Regions from separate parts of the Allorhodopirellula heiligendammensis genome, predicted to be linked through region 2. Evidence: riboswitches for the same ligand, from Rfam matches in the RefSeq annotation. Region 2 holds a riboswitch; the other holds the start of a gene.
The links. Region 2 has a riboswitch for cobalamin ahead of Poly21_RS11610 (DUF1559 domain-containing protein). Riboswitches for the same ligand answer to the same signal wherever they lie in the genome.
Positions count from the first base shown of each region.

Region 1: another riboswitch for cobalamin. It lies ahead of Poly21_RS13880 (DUF1559 domain-containing protein); the one in region 2 lies ahead of Poly21_RS11610 (DUF1559 domain-containing protein).

Region 1 covers NZ_SJPU01000002.1:941,936-949,641, reverse strand. The annotation lists gene Poly21_RS13895 (DUF1501 domain-containing protein) at 1-924, opposite strand, end outside; gene Poly21_RS13890 (DUF1549 domain-containing protein) at 957-2,783, opposite strand; gene Poly21_RS13885 (class I SAM-dependent methyltransferase) at 3,236-3,985, shown strand; cobalamin riboswitch at 4,101-4,342, shown strand; gene Poly21_RS13880 (DUF1559 domain-containing protein) at 4,354-5,355, shown strand; gene Poly21_RS13875 (DUF4465 domain-containing protein) at 5,429-7,706, shown strand, end outside.
Region 2 covers NZ_SJPU01000002.1:333,560-341,265, reverse strand. The annotation lists gene Poly21_RS11630 (4-(cytidine 5'-diphospho)-2-C-methyl-D-erythritol kinase) at 1-1,036, shown strand, start outside; gene Poly21_RS11625 (septation protein SpoVG family protein) at 1,046-1,936, shown strand; gene Poly21_RS11620 (hypothetical protein) at 1,929-2,303, shown strand; gene Poly21_RS11615 (hypothetical protein) at 2,390-4,309, shown strand; cobalamin riboswitch at 4,464-4,692, shown strand; gene Poly21_RS11610 (DUF1559 domain-containing protein) at 4,857-5,936, shown strand; gene Poly21_RS11605 (cobyric acid synthase) at 5,929-7,455, shown strand; gene cobO (cob(I)yrinic acid a,c-diamide adenosyltransferase) at 7,452-7,706, shown strand, end outside.

The sequences.
Region 1 (7,706 bases), 610 kb from region 2:
CTCGCAGGCCGAGGACTGCAGCGCATGGTTGTTCACATGACTGTCCCAACCCCCGAGTGTAACTTCGACACAGCGGACGCCCACCTCGATCAATCGGACGGCCGCTAAACAGCCGCGGCCGAATGGATTCTCACCGAATTCTGATTGCGTCGATGCAGGTTCGTTGGTGACCTCGAAGGCCGACAACTGATCGCTCGACATCATTCTCCGCGCCGCCTCGGTGCTTGCTGCCTGAAGTGTGCGGTTGGATTGCATGTCGACTAACCGACGACGTGCAAATTGTGTTTCGAGCACGTCGCTGAGATCGTCGAGTCGACGCTGGTACCGCTCGTCGTCGACGCGTGCCTCCACGTCAGGAACTCGTGAGCGTGGATCACCGGTTTTAAACGCATCAAACTTCGCCCCGAGAAATCCACCCCGCGCGGGCGAGCCGCCTGGCAAGATGGAGACGTGTCTGGGGATATCGGCGCCAGCGTCATCAGCATCGCACAGCACTGCGCCAATGGAGGGATGAATGAGGGTCGGATCCGGGCGATAACCTGTCTTGATATTGTAGATCGCTCGCTCGTGATCCCCTTCCTTACCAACCACGCTCCGGATCAAAGTCGCCATGTGCATTTGCTCCGCGACGCGCGGCAGGGAGTCGGCAATCCTCAGACCGTTCACGCTCGTTCCGATGTCGCGGGTCTGGCCACCAGCGGCGGCCTGCGGATGGGGGTCGAACGTTTCCAATTGACTGGGGCCGCCTTCGAGCCACAGCATGATCACGCTTAGAGGCGGTTTCCCTGGGTCGGCTGATTGTTCCGAGGCAATCGCCAGCCGCCGTGCTAAGGCCGGTAGCATCAGCCCACCTCCCGCGCCCAGGCACCGTCGCCGAGACAAATGAACTCGCGGATTGCAAAGCATCGGAAATGTTTCATTCATGGTCGTATCCCAGGGAAGGTCGATCCGCAATTTCAATGATTCCACGCCATTTCGCTGCTGTTGAGAAGCACCCACACAATATCAACAATGGCGTTCTTGCGACTGTCCGCCGCTGCAATCCTGGCAACGAAATGCTCGCTTTCAGAAGCCGTGGGATATCGATTCAGGTTGGCTAAATACAGCAGTTCGACGACCGCTGAGTCATCAGCGGCAAACATACCGACGTGCGCCGAGGTATTCAGAACCGGATTCCAGCTTGACATCTCGCTAGTCAATTTTCCGTTGAGGAGCACCAAACGCTGCGGGATGGTCGCCGTTTCATTTTCAAACTCGTCCTCGCCGAGATCACCGTACCGCTTGAGGAAGTCGTTGCGTTCGCCGAATTGTTGTAATTGCAACACCAATGCTGACTCCCGATCGAGCGTCTTGACGCGTCCTGCTTGAATGATCGCCCCGGCGACTTGTTCAGCGCGAAGGCGTGTGATCGGGAACGATGCCATCGCCTGTTCATGGCGGGTGGTGATCTCAAATGCCTCCTCGCCCAGCGGAGATTGACTGTCAACTCGAAACGCCGGACTATCGGTGATCCATCGGATGAGGCTGCGAATGTCGTACCCGGAGTCGATAAAGGCTTGTGCCAATGTCATGATGATCGGACTGGGGGGCTCATCGAGCGGCAAATTATCGACGGACTCTGAGGGTGGCCCGCCAAACAACAGCGTCCAAACGCGGATGACGAAGGCGCGGCTGAACTGGATGTTCTCCGGATGCGTCATCCAGGTCGCCAGACGATTGCGGTCGTTCGACCCGTCGGTGGGCAGCAAGTCACTGCGGAACGGCACCTCGGGCGCAACGACTTGTTCTTCCGTCTCGTAAAGATACTGGTAGCGGTAGTTGGCCTTCGAGTTACGGATGCCTTGCAAGCCCCGTGATTTAGCAGCGGTGAAGAACGCGGCGAGGGAATGGAAATCCCGCTGCGTGCCCTCACGAAACTCGCCATCACCGCACATCCATTGCGGGTTGCCCATCGAAACGTTACCCAGAAAGTCGTCGTGGCACTGCATGCAATCGATACGCATGCCTAGAAAGGCGCGGCACGTTCGCGCGGCCATGCGGATCGGATCGGGCTGCCCGTCGCCACTGTCAAAGGTTACTGTGTAGAAATTGACTTCGGGGCGGTCGGTCCAAAGTCCCTCCGCGGTGATTAACTGCCGTACCAGAACGTCGTACGGCACTTGAGTCGCAATCTGGTCGGACAACCAAGTACGAAAGCGACGCCGGCGGTAGACCAAGAATGGGCCTTCGTCGGCGCCAACGTAAAACCGCGTAAATCGCTCGGCCCAATAATCATGGAATCGCGGATCGATCAACAGGGCTTCGCGATGCCTTTCAATTCGCTGGTTTTCCGGAAAGCCCTCGAGACTTCGGATTTCCTCTAGCGACAAACCTGAACCGACCAACGCCAGCGATAATCGGCGACAGACCGTTAGCCAATCCGCAGGCGGTGCGGCGGTCAGCCCTGTCGACGCAATCTGATCTTCCCAATGGCTGAGGATACGGCCAGAAACATGGGACCATTCGCCGTCGTCCCGCCGCTCGCCCCCCACCGTCTCGGTCGCCAAGGAAACTGGATCGAGATCAGTAAACTTCGCTGCCGACGCGGTCTGCCTGAGCTCACTATTCGCATCGTCCCCCCCGATTTTCTCAGGGATGCCAGGGCTCATGCCAGATGTTAAAAACCCGAACGTAGCTAGCACTAGGAATGCCGTGACCACGAACTTGCCCGCGTTGATCGAAACACGCCGTAACCGGGCCAGCAGGGCGGCGGGCGGCGATTCCGTGATCGTGGGTGTGTCCATCGCTACGTTCCTATCCAGTTCGCGGACAACTAATTTGATTTGATTTCGCCTGAGTCGACAAAACGATGATGGTGTGATCGACGCCGTTCGCTCCGCCATCAGAGCCAAGGCGACCTGACGTGTTTTTGACGCTCCACGTCTCGAGAGACGTCAATGTCGTCGAGTTCGCGAATCGGATGCGTAAATACCGATCGGCCGCGAGCATGCGGAGTATTGTCGCTGTCCCTCGCTGGCGTGCGGGATACGTAAGTCACTAACCCAGCCTGCCAGTATAAGGCTTTCAGGCTCGAGGATGGTAGTAAATTTTTCCCTCTGGCCGGGTCACCAGCAGTCGCGTTTGCCAGCGGGTGCCCGTCCGTTATCATCCGGTTTCTCAATCAAGTTTTTGCCCCGGCATTTTTCTTGAGCTTTTGTCGCCGCCCGGTTTGCTTGGCAGCGATTTCGAACTGCCCATGTTGATCAACGTGACCTCGACACCCTCACCTGACTACTTTTTTGACGCCTACGATCGCGATGACATTGCGTATGGAACCGATCCCTCAGGGAGTTTGGCGGCATATCTTGACCAGACAGCCGGTCACGCACGAGGTGCAGGACGCGCGATCGATCTTGGGGCTGGTGCTGGACGCGATACTCTGGCGCTCGCTGCAGCGGGGTACGCGGTGGAGTCGGTGGATTTGAGTGAACGAGGATTGGCGAGAATTGCCGAACGGGCCGCGGAGCGTGGCCTGACTGACCGGATTCGCACCCGCATGGCTGATGTCTGTCATGTTGATTTTCCACCGTCGCACTACGACGCGGTGATCGCCACCACGGTGCTCGACCATATTTCCGCCGCCGCCGCCGAACAGGTGTGGCAGCGAATGTGCGACGCGCTGAGCGCTACGGGATTTCTTTATGTACAGGTCCATACGACGGAAGACCCCGGTAGCGATCAACCGCCCGGCAATGCCAGTTCCGAACCCGTCAGTGAAACCGCTGGCGCTGTGATCAACTATTTCAGACCCAATCAACTGGCCGCGATGGCGGTTCGGGAGTCGTCGAATCTTCGTATTTTGCGTTACGAAGAACGGTTGGAATGGGACTACACCCACGGGCCCGAACATCAGCATGGCAAGGCCGTCTTGCTAGCAGTCAGAGCGGGGTTCCATCCACACTGGTACGGTCAACCCGCTGCGTTCCCGCGGCGATCGGTCAGTTAGAGCCGAAGACTGTGTTGGGATCGGAGAAGCGAAACAGCGTGGGTCACCCATCCATCTGATCGGCCGAGCGAGTGGCAACTATGCGGATTGACAATCTGGCGACGTAGGTCGATACTCCCACCCAACGATACTTGGTGCCGCGTCGGTTGGTCTTGACCGCCGCGAAAACAGGGAACTTCGGTGAGATTCCGAGACGGCCCGGCCGCTGTATCCGACGCCATGAGCCAATCAACCCGCATGTTCTGCGGTGGTTCGCCCCCACTCCTCCCTCATTGCCATTGCCGAGTGTTCGGTGAGAAGGCCGGGAGTGCGGATCGCGTCGGGAGTCAGAAGACCTACCTGGTATCGGACGTTGAGCATGATTGTTGGTGGCGTTCACTTGCTACCAGCATCTCGCAAGGACCTTCTTGGGTGAGGTCAGCGTCACGAACCTGTTTCGTTTTCTGTCCGATCGAGATACCGCTGCTTTCAGTGAAGTGCAGTTGGGGTGTCGATTGTTTGCTGGCAGCCGGTTGAATATGCCCTCACCATTGAAACTAGCACCTGCACGCACAGGGATTCCAGGAGTCCAGCGTCCTATCACTATCAAACCGCTTCGCCGGCTCGGTTTCACCTTGGTGGAATTGCTCGTCGTGATCGCCATCATCGGGGTGCTGGTCGGCTTGCTGCTGCCTGCCGTACAGGCGGCTCGGGAAGCGATGCGACGGGCCTCCTGTCAGAATAATTTGCATCAAGTCGGATTGGCGTTGCACAACTATCACTCAGCGATGGGATTTTTCCCGCCGGGGGCCGTGGAAGTTCGGCCGCAGTACGCCGGAGGAAAGCAGTTCGCTTGGTCAGCATTTATCTTGCCGTACCTAGAACAAATCGCCATCGCCGAGCAGATCGACTACGGCCGGCCATTTGATGATCCCATCAATGCCGCCGCCGCTCAGACCCCGATCAAAGCCTATCTTTGTCCGAGCACACCACGGTCCGAACCCCGTCGGGGTGGCCATGGTGCAACGGACTACGGAGGCATGTACGGCGAGCGAATCGTCAGCACCAATAGCCCGCCACGCGGCATGATGATTCATGATCAGACGCTCGGTTTTCGTGACATCCTCGACGGCAGTTCCCACACCATCATGGTCACGGAGGACGCGGATTTCCCCGACGGACAGTGGATCAATGGCCGCAACCTATTCGACCAAGCGTTCCCTCCCAACACGGCCCCCGCCTTTGAGAACGACATGCGGAGTTTCCATCCCGGCGGCGTGATGACAATGTTCGCCGACGGCTCGACACGATTCATTGTCGAGCAGATCGACATGCAGATTCTGGCCGCGATCTGCACACGCAACGGACATGAAATGACGGCTGACTACTGAGTGATTTCAAGCGATTACGCCACTCTCGCAAGACACCTCCTGACTACCTACTCGCTCAACAATTTTTATGAAGATGAAACGTACCCAACGGCAATCGCGGCGGCTCCTGATCCAATCGCTCGAAGGTCGGCGGATGTTGGCGGCGGGACCGTACGCGCCAGCGGCTGGAGAATTGGGGTCGACTGCGATCAAGAACACCGATCCCGCCTTCGTGGGCTGGGCATCGGCCGTCGCGGACTATTCGCCAGGCAGTGATGTCGACGACGTCTGGACGGACGCTACGAATGCGCTCGGCCCTGCCGAGGGAAACTATGATTCCATTGTTTCACTCGGCCGAGGTGGGGCGATCACCTTGACGTTTGATGCTCCCATTCGTGACGGTCTCGGCGCGGACTTCGCCGTATTTGAAAACTCGATCAACGACACTTTTCTGGAGCTCGGTTTTGTCGAGGTCTCGTCCGACGGCGTAAATTATTTCCGCTTCGCAGCCGATTCCAAAACGCCTTCGGCCGTCGCAAGTTTCGGAGCAGTCGACCCTACCAACATCCACAATCTCGCTGGTAAGTATCGCGGTGGGTTTGGAACCCCGTTCGACTTGGCGGAGCTTCGCGATCAAGCGGGACTCGACGTGACCGCCGTCAAGTACGTGCGATTGGTCGACATTGTGGGCGATGGTCTCACCCGCGATGCAACGGGTGACTCAATCTATGATCCGACCCCAACCTTCCAGTCTGCCGGACTTGACGTCGATGGCGTCGGCGTCATTCATGCCGTCGAAACAGGGCCAGGGGTGATCGATTTTGAGACGCTCGGAGGCGGGCTTGGCCCGAGCCAGTTCGACAACGGTGCGAGCGGTGCGGGGCAATTCAGCGAGGACGAGCTCAGCCTGAACAACGACTACTCCACGGCCTATCAGAGTTGGTCGGGATGGTCGATTTCACAGACAACCGACACCACCACGGCGGGCTACACCAATCAGTATGCCAACATTACAGGCGGTGGAGTTGACGATTCAGACACGTTCGCGGTGGGCTTCTTCGATTCATCCCCGAGCGATGCACTCACGCCACCGACAATGACGTTGGACCCTGCCACCGGTGCGAGTTTTGACTCCCTCTACGTCACGAACACCACCTACGCCGTCTTGTCGATGCAGCAGGGCGACGGGTTCGCCAAAAAGTTTGGTGGTGTGACAGGTAACGATCCCGATTATCTGCGGTTGACCATCACGGGGGTCGATGCATCAGGCACCCCGGTTGGCGACGTCAAGGTCATGCTCGCTGATTATCGCCCTGCCGACAATACTCAGGACTTCATCGTTGACACGTGGACTCCTGTTGACGTCTCATCACTCAGCGATGCCCAATCGCTGCAGTTCACACTTGATTCGACCGACAATAGTCCGTTTGGGATGAACACCCCGGCATATTTTGCGGTCGACAACGTGACCCTCCGTCGCCCCGCCGTCCCGTTGGACCTGGCCAGTCCCATCACGACGGAGGACAATAGTGTGATTGGACGTGTATCGCGTCCGTCGTTGGACTCCTCTACGGAACTGACCGTCTCGCTGACTCGTACCGGTAGCGATCAAGCGACGCTGCCCGATGCGGTTACCATCCCGGCGGGAGCGGACTACGCTGAGTTTAGCATCACGCCAGTCAATGATGCGGTTCCGACGCCTGACCGCGAGCTGCAGGTTACGGCATCAGCGGACCTCTTCGTGCCCACGACTCGCTCGCTCTTGATTCAAGATGACGAAGTCCTCTCGATCCATTTCACTCCATCGATCGTCAACGCGACCGAGGGAGCTGGTCCCAGTGGAGCCTCGCTGACCCTCACGCGAAATGATGCAGATGTGAGCACTCCGCTGACGGTGACACTCACGCACGATGCAACCGACTTGCTGAGCATCCCCACCACAGCCACGTTCGCGTCTACTCAGCGCACGATCACGATCCCGGTTGATGTGTTGGATGACGATATTGCCAGCAGCGGGCAGACCGTCCATGTTCAGGCCGCCGCGTCGGGGCGAGCGTCTGCGCAACTGACGATCGAATTGGCCGATGACGATTTGCCACGGCTCCAGATCGATCCAACTTTCATTCAGTTAAGCGAAAACGAACCATCCACCATTCGAACGGTTCGACTCTATCGAAATACCGCCGATCGGGCCAATCCCGTCACGGTGTCGCTATCACTACCCAGCGGCGGCCCGTTGACGATTCCAAGTGAAGTCACCATTGCCGCCGATGCCGATTTCGTAAGTTTCGACGTGGGCGTGATCGACGATTCCTTGGTCAATACCATGTCCGAGTATCCGATCCTGGTAAGCAGTTCGAGTTTTCTATCGG
Region 2 (7,706 bases):
TCTGGAGATTCTGGGACGTCGGGAAGATGGATTTCACGAACTCGACACCGTGATGGTCGCCATCGATTGGCGTGACGAACTGCAACTACAAACGAAGTCAGAGCCCGGCATCACGCTCGATGTCGATTGGTTGCCCAGCCGGGCGGCTGTCGCAGTCCAACTCGGGGTCGCATCCGACGACGCACTGCTGCATGTGCCCACTGACGAGTCAAATCTCGTTTATCGAGCTCTCAACTTGATCACGCAGACCAGCGGATACACGGGGGGGTGGACGGTCCGACTGAGCAAACGCATTCCCAGTGGGGCGGGAATGGGAGGAGCGAGCAGCGATGCCGCGGCAGCCTTGCGACTAGCCGCCGTCGCGTTAGCAGATCTCGACAGTGGGCTCGCTAGGGAACTGACGAACGACAAACTGCGCGAACTCGCTGCGTGCCTGGGCAGTGATGTGCCGTTTTTTCTAGGCGATCTACCATCCAATCCCGGTGGGGACGTAGCGGCAGTCGTTGCCGCAGGAAGCCCCGGTTCGCTGGCCCGCGCCCTCGGCCGCGGCGAAAAACTAATCTTCTACCAGCTGTCCACTCCGCATTGCTTCATCGTCGTTTATCCCGCGATTGCGCTGTCGACGGCCGCGGTTTACGGGCGCGCCAAAGTCACGGATCATCCGCGCTGCGGACTCGATGTCATTAACGCGTTTGTGCATCCCCATCCCAACATCAATGCCGAGATACTCTATAATGCGTTGACTCCACCCGCTTGCGGGCTATCACCTCCCATTGGGGAGGCGATACAATGCTTGCGGGAGTTAGAGCGACCTACGCACCTGCTAGGGCGACACCTACCCCATTGCCAGATGACCGGCAGCGGCTCTGCTTGCTTCATTTGGTTGACTCCCGATGGCTCGCCTGCCGATGATGGGTGTCGATTGACTGGTGTCGATGAGGCATTGCTCGCGACGATTCGTGAGCGGTTGCCGGGTGGCGCGTTGGTGCAGACTGTCGCGACGTGTCCGGCAGCGCCGAAGATTCATATCGAATAGGGGATGGTGATGGAGATTACGGAGGTTCGCATCAAGTTGATGGAAGGTTCGGAAGATCGTCTGCGAGCGTTTTGTTCGATTACGATCGACCAAAGTTTCGTGATTCGCGATCTCAAGATTATCGACGGGAGTCACGGTCCATTCGTCGCCATGCCCTCACGCAAGTTGACAGGGCACTGCAACCGATGTGGTAGCAAGAACCACCTGCGAGCGACATTCTGTAATCAATGCGGAGCGAAACTACAAAGCGGCAGTACCGTGGATGCACCTCAAAAGCTGTACGCCGACGTGGCCCACCCGATTAACAGTGAATGCCGCGAGATGATTCAAAACGCGGTGGTTGATGAATTCCAAGCGGAGTTGCAGCGGGCGGCCCAGCCGAACTATCGCAGTCGCTACGACGACGAATTTGATGCTGGTGACTACGACGAAGCCGACTACTCCAGTGCGGACTCTGCAGCAGCGGTTCCCGCTGGTCCGAATTCCATTCCGCCCTCCGCGACCGATCCTGGTCCGCGAAAACCAGCTGTCGTCTCATCGTCGACCAACGCGCCGCTGGAAGAAGACGGTTTTCGCAATGCGGTGCCTGACTCATTCGGAGCGGGATTGCTCGATAGCAACCCTCCCACCGGTGACGCGGCGGCCAAGGTGTCCAGCGAAAACGACGATCTGGACGATGCGATCGTTGTACGGGGTGAGAGCGGTGTGCCAAACAGCCTACCTCGCCCGCACTTCCGCGATCGCCCCGGTCCCGCACCGCGCGCCCTCGTGACGAGCAATCCACCGTCGCAGGGCAGTCGCGTCAGTAGCGATCCCGAGCAGCCTGTCATGCCGGATGATGCGGGCCCCGAAAAGATAGCGGACGACTCCAGCTTCGGTGCTGGGATTTTCGATGGCTGAGCGAGACGAGGCCGTGATGCTGGCACGAGTGCGGACTCCCGTCTCGAGCGTTTCACCGAGGCATGGCGTTCTCGTAAAAGATGAGAGCGCATCGTCGACTGGCAGCCCGACATTGCAGATCGGAATCGCTTCGATGCTGGTGCTTGTCGTTGTTGCGGCGCTGATCTCGGCCGGTCTCGTCTACGCCGCTCGTATTCCCGAAATCCAAGAGGAGTGGTCGGTCCTATTTGGAACGAAGGTGACGGCCGACCGGAGTCGCCGTGGTCCGCAGATTCTTTTTATTCTGTTTACAGTCACCTCGCCGCTGTTGATCGCCATGACGCTGTCGCTAACCACGTCGCTGTGGACTTGGCTCTCGAAGCGTTGAGCACGAATTACCTCCATACGAGGCGGATATTAATATTATTCTTCGGTAGCAGCGATTGAACCTCCAGGCCAGGTGAGGATGGACTGATGACAGATCAGAGTTTGGAAACTGTAGCGAGCGTGGTCGCTCGACTCGGGGTACCGCCACCTGATATCGCTGAGTTATGGCTCGAAGATGCCCGGCCACATTTCGACGTCGGTGAGAATACGCGGTTTGATGCCGACGCAACCGCGTGGCAACACATGGTCGTCAATGAGTTTGGCCGGGCCGTTTTGCCACCCCGATCATTGGAATTACCGCGCGAGCTTGAACGGAAGATTGCCGAGGATTCGTCGACAGGTCCGAATGCAACGCCGCAGTCGTCGTCGCTGGCCGACAAACAGGGAGTCGGATTAGCAGTACGATCAAAGGCGGGGTTATTGGAAGGTCATTCCAAATCACCTCGACGACGCAGCGCCCGGCGGCAAGACGTGTCGCGCCGCCATCGACCCTCGACGAGGACGATCCTAGCTGGTAGTGCGATCGCCGCGGTCGCATTGTTGGTCGTCGTGCTCACATTGAGGTCCCCGTCCGCTCCTGACCGGTCGGCTCCCGACCCGTCTCGCGAAACGTTCGCGGCGAACAAATCGGTGATTCCAACTGACTTGTTTTCCCCGGAGCCGATCGCCGATCCGGAGTCGCTGCAGAGTTCCCCACCACCTCGTCGACAATCATCGCCCGGTCCAGTAGTCGCAGCGGCCACGGAGGTCCCTGGCTCGGCTGACCTGATGAGTCTGAACGCGGACCCCCCTGTCAACGAGACGCCCAGCGTCGGTGGGATGGAGGCGATGCCGGCGGACCTATCGCTCGACTCTCTCGTGCCTAGCGTCATCACAGAGAGTGACGAGGCGTCACCGCCGACTACCACCGAAACCACCATCTCGGCGGTCGACATCACAGACATGAGTGACGAAGACGCGGCATTGGACGAGGCGGTGCCGCAAGCAACCGCAGCGATTGTTCCGCCGCAAAAGCAGACGACGGCGGTGACACTGCCTCGCCCCCCGACTGCATCGGAGGCGGCGTTGTTGCCCCCTGCCCTGGTGCTGATGTTGGAGAGGGCACCGACTCGCCTGCAGCTCGAATTCCCTACTGAGCCGGCTCTGCATCTGCGGCCTGAGCAAGGTCGGTGGGCGGTGATCGCTATCGGCCGAGACCTGCCGATCGCAGTATTTGAGATCGATCAGGATGGTGGCGGCGACCAAGCATTGCGGTTTCGCTGGCTCGCTGCCGCATCCCAAACGCCATCGGCCGAGTCTCTTATCCACGGCCGCATCACGACCGCAGAGGGCGATGTCGTCTACCTGCGGTCCTCGCTCGACGCTCAGGCGATTGCAACTGATTTGAGTGAACGAGATGAGAAGCTGAAGTGGCTATTAGGCGGACCCATATTGCATTCCGTCACTCACCTACGTTTGGACCTGCAGGTGCCCGACGACGTCTCGCTGCGATGGATGGAGTCTGCCGACGAGGAGTCTCCACAGAAGACGCGGGCGATTGCTCTGCTGACTCTGAAGGACTCAGCAGAGCCAGGCGAACTCGCAGCGAGAATTGATGTACGGACCTCCGGCTCGTTGTCCATGCGGCTTCGCTACGGAGCGAGGCTTGCTCCCGCCATGCCATGGCTATGGACCGATGCTTCATCAATTCGTTCGAGCCTTGACGCCACCACCAGGCAATTGGAGTTAGCCGACGAGCAGTTACTGCAACTGGAAACGGCGATCTCGCGTGCTGGAAAGCTGCGAGCGAGGAGGCAAGAGGTTGCCCTGGAGATCCAGCGTGACAGTATTGAGGAGGCCGTTCGCAATGGGACATTGGTCGCCAAACGCTTGGCCGAATTGGACCAACTCGTTGCCCTGCTTGACGCGGAGGGACAGATTTCCTTGTCTCTCGAGGTGCGGTGGCCTGATGATAGCACGCAGACGATACTGGCCCTTCGCCCGACAGAGGATCACGGGAACCCATAGTGCCGTGGGCCCACCCGCGATCCTCCGGACCGATCGCGAAGCGGTCAACGACTTTTCGCCAGCTGTCGGTCCCGCCGGACCGGGGCCGCTTTTGACGAATTCTGACGAGACGGCTTGGTCAATTTTGTCATTGACAGGCGATGGGTCGCCAACGATACTCGGCCGCGTTCGTGGTGACTTGCTCTGCCCGCTGGCAGACAGGTGAACAGGGAACTCCGGTGAAATTCCGGGACGGTCCAGCCGCTGTGATCCACTGGCGACCTCAACCAGGTCGCATTCGTTGCCCCCTAAATGATTGCCATTGCCCGATGATCGGGTGAGAAGGCTGAGGGGTAACTGAAACGGAGGAGAGTCAGAAGACCTACCACGACAAGACATCCGCGTGCCCTCTTGGATTGGGGCAGTTGTCGCAAACGGTTTTGCAGCCTGGTTCGATTGGGCTGTGTTGTCGTTTGGCTCCCTTTCGTTGCCTACGAAATTGCAATCTCTCCCGTAGACGTTCTGCATCGGTTCACCGCAACATCGTTGCCGTGACAGCGGATCTTGCGTGATCGCATTGCCCCTCTATCTCATGATCTCGACATTCACGCCACGTGGGTTCGCCCCAACTCGCAAATCCACCCGTTTAGCAATTCAACCCTGCGCCGCGTTCACTCTGGTCGAATTGCTGGTGGTGATCGCTATCATCGGCGTTCTCGTGGGGTTGCTGCTTCCTGCCGTGCAAGCGGCTCGCGAGGCAGCTCGGCGGATGCAGTGTAGTAACAACCTCAAACAACTTGGGTTGTCGGTACACAATTATCAATCGGCGTTCGGGGTACTACCAGCCCAATCCACTGCACCGGGGCCCGGACGCGATTTCACCATGCGGCGCGGCAGCTGGTTAACGGCGACGTTGCCTTTCTTTGAACAGGAGGGCTTATTTCAGACCTTTGACAAGCGGTTCCACTGGCACGACCCGCGAAATGCCGCGGCAGTGGCGACCACAGTACCGATGCTGAGTTGTCCGTCGGTCCCCGACCGGCGTGGCTTTGAGTGGACCGTGCTCGTCGATTATCCCGGTGGCTCTTCAAGTTACTCGCTGACACCGCGAGATTTTTACGACGGTGCGACGACTGATTATTCCAACGTCGGGGGTGTCGGGACTCAGCTGAATGCATCTCTGCCACCAGCAAGACAGCTCAGCGATCCCAACAATTGTGGTGTATTGAAGACGACGTCAGGAAGGTTCGCGGACGTTCTCGATGGATTGTCCAATACGATCTTGGTGGTGGAGTGCGCGGCGCGCCCCGAGCTTTATCAAAACGGTCGCTACGTCGCCGATGGAGCGGTCAAGACATGGAGCGGCACATCGAGCGTGACACGCCCGTTTCCCACAGGCGGTGTGTGGGCGAGCCATAGCAAGGGCTTTCTAGTCGACGGTGCTCAATCAGATGGAAATACGGCGATTCGACCCGGACCTTGCAGCGTTAACTGCAGTAACGACAACGAAGTGTATTCATTTCACGTGGGTGGTGCCAATGTACTGATGTCCGATGGGGCAGTGAGATTCATCACAGCGTCGTTGCCCATGGAGCAGCTGGTTGCTCTGGTCAGCCGGAATGGTCGGGAGGTTGCTTCGATTGAGTAAAGTTGAAGTCGCCAAGACGGTCATGGTGATGGGCACAAGTTCGTCGGCGGGTAAGAGCCTACTGACGACGGCGCTGTGTCGTTGCTTGGCCCGACGCGGTTTTCGTGTCGCACCGTTCAAGGCGCAAAACATGTCGAACAATGCTGCCGTCTGTGCAGTTGGCGGCGAAATTGGGCGATCACAAGCCCTCCAGGCGATCGCAGCAGGAACTCCGCCGACCGTCGACATGAATCCCGTGCTATTAAAACCCGAAGGGCAGACGCGTTCGCAGGTCGTTGTCGATGGATCGCCAACACAAACACTCGAAGCGGTGGACTACTTTGAACGCCGCAGCCAACTATGGCCACATGTCACCGCGGCGCTCGATCGTTTACGTCAGCACCATGACATCATCGTGATCGAGGGTGCGGGCAGTCCCGCCGAACTGAATCTTGCTGATGTGGAAATGGTCAACATGTCCGTCGCTCGCTATTGCCGGTCACCGGTACTGTTGATCGGCGATATTGAGCGTGGAGGGGTGTTTGCACAATTGCTCGGGACCTTATGGTTGCTCACGCCTGCCGATCGAGCCCTCGTGAAAGGTTTGATCGTTAACAAGTTCCGCGGTGACCTGTCGCTGTTCGATGCCGGCGTAGAGATTTTGCAGCAGCGGGGAGGAGTGGAGGTGCTCGGAGTGCTGCCATATATCGAGGCATTGCGTTTGCCCGAGGAAGACGCAGTTGCCTTGGATGGATTTACCTGTGAGATGGAATGCTCAGGCGATGGGAGTTTGGATATCGCAATCATTCGCTTGCCACATATCGCCAACTTCGATGACTTCGATCCTCTCGCGGCGGACGCAAGCGTGCGCGTGCGTTATGTTCGATCCGCCGATCAATGGGGTGATCCCGACGTGGTGATTCTGCCTGGTACGAAGAACACCTTTGGAGACCTGCAGTGGATGCGTCAGACGGGCTTGGCCGACAAGACTCAACAGCATGCACTCGCAGGTGGTCACGTTGTCGGTATCTGTGGCGGCTACCAAATGCTAGGTGAGAGGATTCACAATCCCCATCGTCTGGAAGGGGGAAGCAAAGAGATTGAGGGCCTGGGACTGCTTCCTGTTGAAACAACTTTCCTACTGACCAAACAAACTCGCTTGGTCGAGCTGGCGTTGACGGATGATTCGTTGGCACCGGGGACGCTGGGTGAAACAATTTCGGGATACGAAATTCATCATGGGGCGACAAGAACTTCGTCCGCTTGGCTCCGACACGTCTGCTCAGACGCAGAGGATGCGGAGTCTCGCGCTGAGGGTTCGCAGAGCGGTGATGGCCGTGTCTGGGGATGTTACCTCCATGGCTTATTCTATAACGATCGCTGGCGACGTGCCTGGTTGACGAAGCTTGGAGTCGCAGCCTCCCGTGAACCGGCGACGTCGTCCCACGACCAATTGCAGCGGTCACTCGACCGACTCGCTGACACGTTCGAGACGCATATTGATATCGATCATTTACTGAGCATCATTTTTGAATCATGAACACTGAAAAACAACTTCCTGACGAGACGAATGAAGAGCACCGCAAACGCATGGTGCGTCTGAATGAAATCAAGGACCGGCAACTGGCAGAGGCAACCCAGGAAAAAGGGCTGATCATTGTTCATACCGGTGCCGGCAAAGGAAAATCAACGGCGGCATTTGGAATGGCAATTCGCTCTCTCGGCCAAGGCATGAGGGTAGCGATTGTGCAGTTCATTAAAGGGGCGATCCCCACAGGCGAAGCGGCGTTC